Regions from separate parts of the Paenibacillus sp. TAB_01 genome, predicted to be linked through region 3. Evidence: a T-box and tRNA genes for the amino acid it is inferred to sense, from the RefSeq annotation. Region 3 holds a T-box; the other regions hold tRNA genes.
The links. The T-box of region 3 lies ahead of ACHHV8_RS21400 (arginine--tRNA ligase). A T-box ahead of a tRNA ligase gene usually reads a tRNA of that ligase, here a tRNA-Arg.

Region 1 (3,250 bases), 4.0 Mb from region 3:
CGAGGGTTCGAATCCCTCTCTCTCCGTAGCAATACTTTAAAGCAAGGCCCGTTGGTCAAGGGGTTAAGACACCTCCCTTTCACGGAGGTAACAGGGGTTCGAATCCCCTACGGGTCACCAATAAAAAACTTGGTACAACTAGTTTTTTATGGTATAATGCTCATTATGGAGGCTTAGCTCAGCTGGGAGAGCATCTGCCTTACAAGCAGAGGGTCGGCGGTTCGATCCCGTCAGCCTCCACCATATAAAGTATAACGACGCGGGGTGGAGCAGCCCGGTAGCTCGTCGGGCTCATAACCCGAAGGCCGCAGGTTCAAATCCTGCCCCCGCAACCAATTTATTTTCGGAGTGTAGTCAATCTTCGAGAAAACAAGTGTGGAGCCGTGGTGTAGAGGCCTAACATGCCTGCCTGTCACGCAGGAGACCGCGGGTTCGAATCCCGTCGGCTCCGCCATTATTGAATTGAATATGTAAGGCTCGGTAGCTCAGTCGGTAGAGCAGAGGACTGAAAATCCTCGTGTCGGCGGTTCGATTCCGTCCCGAGCCACCATGATTGTTTGATAAATTAATATGCCGTTGTAGCTCAATTGGTAGAGCAACTGACTTGTAATCAGTAGGTTGGGGGTTCAAGTCCTCTCGACGGCACCAGTATTATCCGGAGGCTTAGTGAAGTGGCTAAACACGGCAGACTGTAAATCTGCTCTCATCGAGTTCGGTGGTTCGAATCCATCAGCCTCCACCATTTACATAGGGGCATAGTTTAAAGGTAGAACAAAGGTCTCCAAAACCTTTGGTGTGGGTTCGATTCCTGCTGCCCCTGCCAATAGAATAAATGTGGCGGTCGTGGCGAAGGGGTTAACGCACTGGTCTGTGGCTCCAGCATTCGTGGGTTCAAGTCCCATCGATCGCCCCATATTATTTTTTTGAAAATTGTTGGGGATTAGCCAAGCGGTAAGGCAACGGACTTTGACTCCGTCATGCCTAGGTTCGAATCCTAGATCCCCAGCCATTTTGCGGAAGTGGCTCAGCGGTAGAGCATCGCCTTGCCAAGGCGAGGGTCGCGGGTTCGATTCCCGTCTTCCGCTCCATTATTTCCTGGCGCCATAGCCAAGTGGTAAGGCAGAGCTCTGCAAAAGCTTTACCCCCAGTTCGAGTCTGGGTGGCGCCTCCATTCTTTTAATCCACTCGCCGGAGTGGCGGAATCGGCAGACGCACAGGACTTAAAATCCTGCGGTAGGTGACTACCGTACCAGTTCAAGTCTGGTCTTCGGCACCAAGTAAATAATTAAAATGTTCCCTTAGCTCAGCTGGATAGAGCGTTTGACTACGAATCAAAAGGCCGGGAGTTCGAATCTCTCAGGGAACGCCATACAAGCCGGTGTGGCGGAATTGGCAGACGCGCGCGACTCAAAATCGTGAGGGAAACCGTGGGGGTTCGAGTCCCTTCACCGGCATCAAAAAGCCAAGAAATCATAAAATGATTTCTTGGCTTTTTTCGTTCAGCGGCCGCTAAGATTATTTGTGAAACGAGAAACGAGTATAGAGATTGGAGTTTTGGTTGTGTGGAGTAATGCAGTTTGTGTGGAGTAGTGCAGTGCAACGTAGTTTAGTGCAGTATAATGCACGTAATGTAGTGTAGTTTTGGTTTAGTGTAATGCAGACTAGAAGTTAGTAGATAAGTGTAGAAGGCGCATGAGTAAATGTGTGTAATTGCATATCCTCAGCTGCTCGTTGCTCTTCGTGATTCGTGTTTTTAAAGGCGTGCATAGTATTGATTGAGAGAATCTAGTATTTCTACGCAGTAGGTGGTTTCTTCTTCTGTTTTTTCAGCCCCTTCATCCTTGCTGATCTGTTCGAAGCGCTGGACGAGGGCATCCGTCACGAATTCTGCACTGACGCCATAATGTTTTACTATTGCAAAAAGACCGTCTAAATTTTTATGGTTGTCGATAATTTCTGTCAAATGGCTCAAAGCTTCTCAACTCCTTTGGATAGGATAGTTATTCATTCTTTTTATAGTCGGGGCCTTATAAATCATTCGCTTTGGTTGAGGCAACCTCAAGCAAGATAGCCCATTGCTTAGATTCTGCAAAATCCTGCGTTTTATGTGCCGGTATACCTAAGGAAGTTTGAGATCATGCTAAACACATAATCTTAGGATGATGAAAGGCAGGGATGAGTATGGCAGCCAGAAGAAGAAGCAATCGTTTGGTGGTGCCTGCGGCTTCGGAAGGGATGGAGCGGTTCAAAAGTGAGGTCATGAGCCGCAATGGCTATGCCGTAAATCGCAGCGAGCCTCAAAATGTGAAATACGAGGTAGCGAAAACACTCGGAATCCCGTTGTCTCCCAACGGTAACGGTAACTTGACTACTGAGCAGGCAGGGAAGATAGGCGGACAAATCGGCGGGAGCATGGTTAAAGAAATGATTCGTATGGCTCAGGAAAAGCTTGCAAATGAACGAAAATAATCCATGCTTGAAGAGATTTTCACGAAAAGACCGATTGAATCAGTAATTAGTACGAATAATATACAAGACGCCTCCAAACCCGACAAATGTGGGAGTGGAGGCGTCTTTTTCATAAATGCTTTGATACTTTGAGCAGCTCGGGTAAAGTAACCAGCTGGTAGCCGCGGGATTGCAGGGATTCAATAATCGTCGGTAGAGCGGAGACGGTACCTGCGAGATTTTGCTCGGGGCCGCCGCCGGAGTGCTGCAGTATAATGGAGCCTGCCTTGGCGTGATTTAATACGTTGGATGTAACCTGAGCTTGACTCAGCTGCCTCCAGTCCTTGGAATCCACATTCCAATTGACTACAGTCATCTGGTGGTTAGAAGCCCATAGCAGCTGGCTTTCCGTAATTTCACCGTAAGGCGGGCGGATAAGCTTTGGGCTGTAGCCGATCGTCGACTGTAATAGCTTTTGGGTTTTCAAGATTTGGGATTGAAACTGCTCATCACTAAGCTTCGTCAATAGGGCATGATTATAGGTGTGATTGCCGACAACGTGCCCCTCTTTGGTCATGCGTTTAACAACGTTGGGGTGTTTCTCCACAAGCCGGCCGATGACAAAAAAAGTGGCTTTCACGTCGTATTGTTTTAAAATATCAAGCACCTGCAACGTATACTTGGTATCGGGAGCATCATCGAAGGTGAGCGCCACTTTGTTCGATCCGGAAGGGCCGTGAAGAAGTAAGAGGTCTGGATACTTTTTGACCAGCTGAGAGAGAGTCAGCCGTTTTTTACCGCT
Region 2 (3,250 bases), 1.9 Mb from region 3:
GACGGAAAGACCCCATGGAGCTTTACTGCAGCTTGATATTGGACTTTGGTACGATCTGTACAGGATAGGTGGGAGCCTGAGAAGCCTGAGCGCCAGCTTGGGTGGAGGCGACGTTGGGATACCACCCTGATCGTATCGGAGTTCTAACCTGGTACCGTGAACCGGTATGGGGACAGTGTCAGGTGGGCAGTTTGACTGGGGCGGTCGCCTCCTAAAAAGTAACGGAGGCGCCCCAAGGTTCCCTCAGAATGGTTGGAAATCATTCGAAGAGTGCAAAGGCATAAGGGAGCTTGACTGCGAGACAAACAGGTCGAGCAGGGACGAAAGTCGGGCTTAGTGATCCGGTGGTACCGCATGGAAGGGCCATCGCTCAACGGATAAAAGCTACCCTGGGGATAACAGGCTTATCTCCCCCAAGAGTCCACATCGACGGGGAGGTTTGGCACCTCGATGTCGGCTCATCGCATCCTGGGGCTGAAGTAGGTCCCAAGGGTTGGGCTGTTCGCCCATTAAAGCGGTACGCGAGCTGGGTTCAGAACGTCGTGAGACAGTTCGGTCCCTATCTGTCGTGGGCGCAGGAAATTTGAGAGGAGCTGTCCTTAGTACGAGAGGACCGGGATGGACGTACCGCTGGTGTACCAGTTGTTCCGCCAGGAGCACGGCTGGATAGCTACGTACGGACGGGATAAGCGCTGAAAGCATCTAAGCGTGAAGCCCCCCTCAAGATGAGATTTCCCAGTATGTAAGACCCCTTGAAGACGACGAGGTAGATAGGTTCGGGGTGGAAGTGCCGTAAGGTATGGAGCTGACGAATACTAATCGGTCGAGGGCTTATCCAAGAGAACAGCAAAGAAGAAGGATGTATGCTTGTTTCGTATCTAGTTTTCAGGGTAACAACCTTGAACAAATAGCTGCATGTCCTTTATAGGGATGGATATTTTCTTGCAGCGTTTTCGAAGAAGCAACGCTTCGAAAAATCCCAGGCTTACGTAGCCAGCTTTCTAACGAAAGCACATCGTTTGGTGATGATGGCGGAGGGGAACCACGCGTTCCCATCTCGAACACGACCGTTAAGCCCTCCAGCGCCGATGGTACTTGAACCGAAGGGTTCCGGGAGAGTAGGACGTCGCCAAGCAATTTTCCCTGATAGCTCAGTTGGTAGAGCACTCGACTGTTAATCGAGTTGTCACAGGTTCGAGTCCTGTTCGGGGAGCCATATGCTTCCATAGCTCAGTAGGTAGAGTGCATCCATGGTAAGGATGAGGTCACCGGTTCGATCCCGGTTGGAAGCTCCAGATGATTTAGGCCCGTTGGTCAAGGGGTTAAGACACCTCCCTTTCACGGAGGTAACAGGGGTTCGAATCCCCTACGGGTCACCATTTTCATTCCCGGTGTGGAGGCTTAGCTCAGCTGGGAGAGCATCTGCCTTACAAGCAGAGGGTCGGCGGTTCGATCCCGTCAGCCTCCACCACTAAGCCGTTGTAGCTCAATTGGTAGAGCAACTGACTTGTAATCAGTAGGTTGGGGGTTCAAGTCCTCTCGACGGCACCATTGTTTCATTATTGGGGATTAGCCAAGCGGTAAGGCAACGGACTTTGACTCCGTCATGCCTAGGTTCGAATCCTAGATCCCCAGCCATTAGTTTGAGCCATTAGCTCAGTTGGTAGAGCACCTGACTTTTAATCAGGGTGTCGTAGGTTCGAGTCCTACATGGCTCACCATTTTTACTCAAGCGCGCGTATGGCGGAATTGGCAGACGCACTAGACTTAGGATCTAGCGGGCGACCGTGGGGGTTCAAGTCCCTCTACGCGCATTGTCTTTGCGGAAGTGGCTCAGCGGTAGAGCATCGCCTTGCCAAGGCGAGGGTCGCGGGTTCGATTCCCGTCTTCCGCTCCATATGATGTTCCCTTAGCTCAGCTGGATAGAGCGTTTGACTACGAATCAAAAGGCCGGGAGTTCGAATCTCTCAGGGAACGCCATATTTTATATTTAGCTTATGAAGTGCTCTTCATATCGCACTACATATACTGTCGGGACGTAGCTCAGCTTGGTAGAGCACCTGGTTTGGGACCAGGGGGTCGCATGTTCAAATCGTGTCGTCCCGACCACCTTTTGCGGGTGTAGTTCAATGGTAGAACTCCAGCCTTCCAAGCTGGTAGCGTGGGTTCGATTCCCATCACCCGCTCCATATTGTATATAACTAAGACCGAAAGGTCTTTTTTTAATATCTTTATAATGAACTGCGCTAAAGTGTTAAAGCGACTGGTTTAAGGGCGCTTAATTACTTATGTCAGTGGGTTTCATAGACCCTCTATTTCTCTTCATAAAATAAGTTGTAGAAATATGGAAGGAAAATCTATGAAACTATTTGTTAAATATACTGCATGGTAGCGCGGTATTGTGTTAAAATATTCATTATGACTTAGGTAAGGATGGAGGAGAACCATGTCGGATTCAGGCAGCTTGAGTAGTAAACATACTTCAAACAATCTACTGCGTAGGGATGTGCGTTTTTTAGGGCACATTTTGGGTGAAGTGCTGGTTCATCAGGGTGGGAATGAGCTTCTAACCATTGTAGAGAATATAAGAGAAATGAGTAAAACTCTACGCGCCCAGAGCAGTTCAGATTTGTACAATGAGTTTAAAGAAACGATCAACTCGTTAGCACCCGAGAAAAGACACCAAGTGATCCGTGCCTTTGCTATTTATTTTCAACTGATTAATATCGCAGAGCAAAATCACCGGATTCGCCGTAAACGTGATTACGAACGGTCGGCAGGTGAAGAAGTTCAGCCGGGCTCAATTGAGGATGTAGTACGTGGCTTGAAACAACAAAGTATCCCTGCTAGCGAGGTTCAAGAGATGATTCAAGGGATCTCTTTGGAGCTCGTTATGACTGCGCACCCTACAGAAGCTTCGCGCCGTGCTGTGCTGGATATTCACCAGCGTATTGCCAACGGAGTCATGGAGCTCGACAATCCGAGCTTAACCTTCCGTGAGCGGGAGCAGCTGCGTAAGAAGCTATTGGGCGAGGTCATTACGTTGTGGCAGACAGATGAGCTGCGCGACCGTAAGCCTACAGTTATCGATGAAGTGAACAACGGTCTTTATTTCTTTGATGAAACGCTATTCGATGTACTTCCGGAGGTTTACCAGGAGTTGGAGCGCTGTCTGCACAAATATTATCCGGAAGAATCATGGCATGTGCCGATTTTCATGAAATTCGGTTCTTGGATCGGTGGGGCCGCG
Region 3 (3,250 bases):
GCTGGTGAGCGGCGTGGACAAGGATAGTTAGGCTGTAAAAGTATAGGAAAAGGGCCTGTTGAGTTACCGACAGGTCCTTTTTATCAACGCTACATCTTTTCTGGGGCAGGCATTCCAAGCGTTTCCAATGCATCCTTCATCGTGATCTGAAATTGTTTAGTGAGGTACAATCTAAATTTCTTCTTCTCTTCCTCTGCTTTTAAAATCGGACAAACACCATAGAAATGATTAAACAAGGCTGCCAGCTCAAATGCATACTGGCAAATCATATGCGGCATCAGCTCATTTCCTGCCTGCACGAGGGTATCCGGCCAATAGGCAATGTGCCTTAGCAGTGCATGCTCCTGATCTTCCAGCACGGGAAAATGATCCATATGCCCGCCGATATGGCCCTCTTGCGCCGCTTTAACCAGTACACTTGCTGATCTTGCGTAGGCATAGAGAAGATACACTCCCGAATTCCCGTTAATCTCCATCGCTTGCTGCATATCGAATATGACCTCAGTCTGTAAATGGTACTTTAACAAGTAATAACGAATCGCTGCCGTCGCCACGGTTACACTGGAAACGCCGTCCTGAGCAGTGCGCTTCTGGTCAATTACGGACACCATTTGATTCAATAAATCCGAAATCTTGATGCCTATTCCTTGGCGGCCTGACATGGCATAAGAGCTTTTCCCATCCGTAATAGATATTCCAAGCTGGGATGCAGACATAGGACTTAACGAAACCACCCCATAGCTCACATGACGCAGCTTACTCGCTTGATTTGTGTATCCCAGTCCTTCTAAGGCCTGCTTTACCATCATTTGAGGATACTGCTGTCTATGATCAATGACATTAATAACCATATCCGCCCTGCCAAATGGTTTAGCGCCTCCGGTCTTTGAAGTGGTATATAGTCCCTCAGAGAAAGGAGCATAGGTAAAGTCCTTTGCAATTAGACCGAATTTCCACAAATGATATGCAATATCTTTTGCTGTATAGGTCAGTATCCCGTTGGAACGGATTAATACTTTATCGTATCTATGCTCTGCTTCACCAAGCTTCGCTTCCCCTTCTTCGGAAACAGCCGGCGGCTTTAGAATCCAGCATCCGGCCAAAGCTCCTTCCGTTTCTTTAACGAAATACGAGGTTTTCTTGAGAAGCTCGTTCGCAGCATCCCAAAAGCCTTCGCGGACAATATTGCTTTCCCAGACGAGCAAATCGAAACGGATGCCGAACTTTCGCATTTCTTCTACGTGCTCACGAACTATTTTTTCCGCTACCAGCATCCCCAGCCAGGACAGGTTGCCATCGCCTTGTTCGAGGGAATGAAGCACATGGGTTCGCTGCTCCGCCAGATCGGGATCAGCCGAATAGGATTGATTCACCTTCGCATATACATCCCAACAAAAATCCCCGAATCTCGTATGTTCTCCCTTTATCTGCTCATGCAGTATTCCCACTACGGTATCCGCCAGCTGGTTCCCTAAATCGTCAATATAATTATGAACCTCCATCTGATAGCCTAAGCGCTTTAATATTCTAACCAGAGCATCTCCGATACAAGCATTTCTTAAATGCCCTATATGTGCGGATTTATTAGGATTAATCGAGGTATGCTCGATCAGCACCTTCTCCTTGGACGCAGTTGGAAGCTTGAAGGAGGCTCGAGACCATTTCTCCCAATCAATGAAAAAATTAATATATCCTGGGGAAACCACTTCGATATGACGGACTATCCCTTTCAGGACATCATTTTGCTCCAGCGATCCTTTTATCGAAAATGCTAACTGCATCGGTGCTTTTCGGAGGATTCTGGCGAGCTGCATGGCTATACTTGTCGAGTAGTCTCCATGCTCCAGCTTGGAAGGCCGTTCAAGCGATACCGAGATATTGTTTGCTTGTGAAGAAGACGTTTCTCCCAAAAGCTTGAATACAGCAGCTTCTACAGCCCTTGAAATTTCCCTGCTTAACATAACTGACATTCCTCCTTAAAATAATAAAAGCCCTCGTCTCCATAAGAGACGAAGGCTTAGGCATTCGCGGTACCACTCTTGTTGTCAAACTATGTTTGACCCCTTAACAGTTAACGGTTTTACCCGGCTCCTCTTACTCCAGTTCAGAGGGGCATCTCATGGGCCCGATTCATCTTGCTCCAGGTACCGGCTCACACCAACCCGGCTCGCTGCTTCTCTGGAACCAAACTACTTTCCCAATCTATGACATTTCCACATTATTCATTTTAAACTATTATAACCCAATTTCAGTTTTTTTCAACAACCTCTGGAGCACATCTTCCCAGTGCTCCTTCATGACTTCTCTCATCGCCGCATCGGCCAGATGCTCCTGGTGAAAGCTGACGGTGGTCTTCCCCGTTCCGGCCGGAATCAACCGGATCTGCATGGTGGAAGCCTTATGCCAGCCCGGCTTCCGCCAGGTGAGCCGGAGCTGCTGCTGCGGCTTGACGACCCGAATCTCTCCGGTAGCTCCGGATTCGGTTTCATAGGAGCGTTTCGGCTCCAGCTGAAGCTCCGCCCCTTCTCCAAGCCAGGAGCGGATGCCCTCCGGCGAAGTAATAGCTTCCCACGCTTCCTCGGGAGTAAGAGGCAGTGTACGCCTTACTCCGATTTGAAAACCGGCCGATTTCGTCTGTCCCGTAACTTTGGCTTCCATAGTTTTGATAATCTCCTTCCTAATCGTTCTATTAGGAATAGATTACCATATTATTAGCGCTCCATCATCTGTTCCCGTTTAGGCCCGACGGAGATATACCGGATCGGCACGCCGATGCAAGCCTCCAGGCGCAGCACATATTGCTTCGCGGCCTCGGGAAGCTCATCGAAGGAACGAGCTTGCGAAATGTCCGATTTCCAGCCCGGCATAGACTCCAGCACCGGCTTCGCCCCGTCCAGCTTGGCGCTTACCGGAAACTGCTCCGTCCGTTTTCCGTCCACGTCGTAAGCCGTACAAATCAGAATCTCATCCAGATAACCGAGCACATCCAGATTGGTCAGCGCAGCCTCCGTCGCCCCTTGCACCGCGCACCCGTAACGGCTGGCAACCGCATCGAACCATCCCATTCGCCGGGGCCGGCCGGTCAGCGCTCCGTATTCGCCGGCATCGCCGCCGCGCCGCCGCAGCTCATCCGCTTCCCGGTCCCGCCAGCTCGGTGACGAAGCGACCGGCCCCGACGCAGCTGGAGTACGCCTTGACCACGGCCACGACTCTGCGGATTTCATACGGCGGCACGCCCGCCCCGACCGCT

Region 1: it has a tRNA-Arg gene. The T-box ahead of ACHHV8_RS21400 (arginine--tRNA ligase) is inferred to sense a tRNA for this amino acid. The anticodon was not compared.
Region 2: it has a tRNA-Arg gene. The T-box ahead of ACHHV8_RS21400 (arginine--tRNA ligase) is inferred to sense a tRNA for this amino acid. The anticodon was not compared.

The regions. Positions count from the first base shown of each region.
Region 1 covers NZ_JBIFNP010000001.1:417,004-420,253, forward strand. Annotated here, with positions in the region: tRNA gene ACHHV8_RS02065 (tRNA-Ser) at 1-26, shown strand, start outside; tRNA gene ACHHV8_RS02070 (tRNA-Glu) at 46-120, shown strand; tRNA gene ACHHV8_RS02075 (tRNA-Val) at 168-243, shown strand; tRNA gene ACHHV8_RS02080 (tRNA-Met) at 259-335, shown strand; tRNA gene ACHHV8_RS02085 (tRNA-Asp) at 378-454, shown strand; tRNA gene ACHHV8_RS02090 (tRNA-Phe) at 475-550, shown strand; tRNA gene ACHHV8_RS02095 (tRNA-Thr) at 573-648, shown strand; tRNA gene ACHHV8_RS02100 (tRNA-Tyr) at 658-742, shown strand; tRNA gene ACHHV8_RS02105 (tRNA-Trp) at 750-823, shown strand; tRNA gene ACHHV8_RS02110 (tRNA-His) at 838-913, shown strand; tRNA gene ACHHV8_RS02115 (tRNA-Gln) at 935-1,009, shown strand; tRNA gene ACHHV8_RS02120 (tRNA-Gly) at 1,014-1,088, shown strand; tRNA gene ACHHV8_RS02125 (tRNA-Cys) at 1,098-1,171, shown strand; tRNA gene ACHHV8_RS02130 (tRNA-Leu) at 1,188-1,276, shown strand; tRNA gene ACHHV8_RS02135 (tRNA-Arg) at 1,293-1,369, shown strand; tRNA gene ACHHV8_RS02140 (tRNA-Leu) at 1,375-1,454, shown strand; gene ACHHV8_RS02145 (hypothetical protein) at 1,754-1,972, opposite strand; gene ACHHV8_RS02150 (alpha/beta-type small acid-soluble spore protein) at 2,182-2,469, shown strand; gene ACHHV8_RS02155 (polysaccharide deacetylase family protein) at 2,579-3,250, opposite strand, start outside.
Region 2 covers NZ_JBIFNP010000001.1:6,278,933-6,282,182, reverse strand. Annotated here, with positions in the region: rRNA gene ACHHV8_RS30600 (23S ribosomal RNA) at 1-839, shown strand, start outside; rRNA gene rrf (5S ribosomal RNA) at 1,019-1,135, shown strand; tRNA gene ACHHV8_RS30590 (tRNA-Asn) at 1,141-1,216, shown strand; tRNA gene ACHHV8_RS30585 (tRNA-Thr) at 1,220-1,295, shown strand; tRNA gene ACHHV8_RS30580 (tRNA-Glu) at 1,305-1,379, shown strand; tRNA gene ACHHV8_RS30575 (tRNA-Val) at 1,396-1,471, shown strand; tRNA gene ACHHV8_RS30570 (tRNA-Thr) at 1,476-1,551, shown strand; tRNA gene ACHHV8_RS30565 (tRNA-Gln) at 1,564-1,638, shown strand; tRNA gene ACHHV8_RS30560 (tRNA-Lys) at 1,646-1,721, shown strand; tRNA gene ACHHV8_RS30555 (tRNA-Leu) at 1,735-1,814, shown strand; tRNA gene ACHHV8_RS30550 (tRNA-Gly) at 1,823-1,897, shown strand; tRNA gene ACHHV8_RS30545 (tRNA-Arg) at 1,904-1,980, shown strand; tRNA gene ACHHV8_RS30540 (tRNA-Pro) at 2,033-2,109, shown strand; tRNA gene ACHHV8_RS30535 (tRNA-Gly) at 2,116-2,189, shown strand; partial or broken gene ppc (phosphoenolpyruvate carboxylase) at 2,447-3,250, shown strand, end outside.
Region 3 covers NZ_JBIFNP010000001.1:4,380,524-4,383,773, forward strand. Annotated here, with positions in the region: gene ACHHV8_RS21395 (GTP pyrophosphokinase) at 1-31, shown strand, start outside; gene ACHHV8_RS21400 (arginine--tRNA ligase) at 90-1,961, opposite strand; T-box leader at 2,003-2,214, opposite strand; gene ACHHV8_RS21405 (SRPBCC family protein) at 2,236-2,658, opposite strand; gene ACHHV8_RS21410 (adenylosuccinate synthetase) at 2,712-3,250, opposite strand, start outside.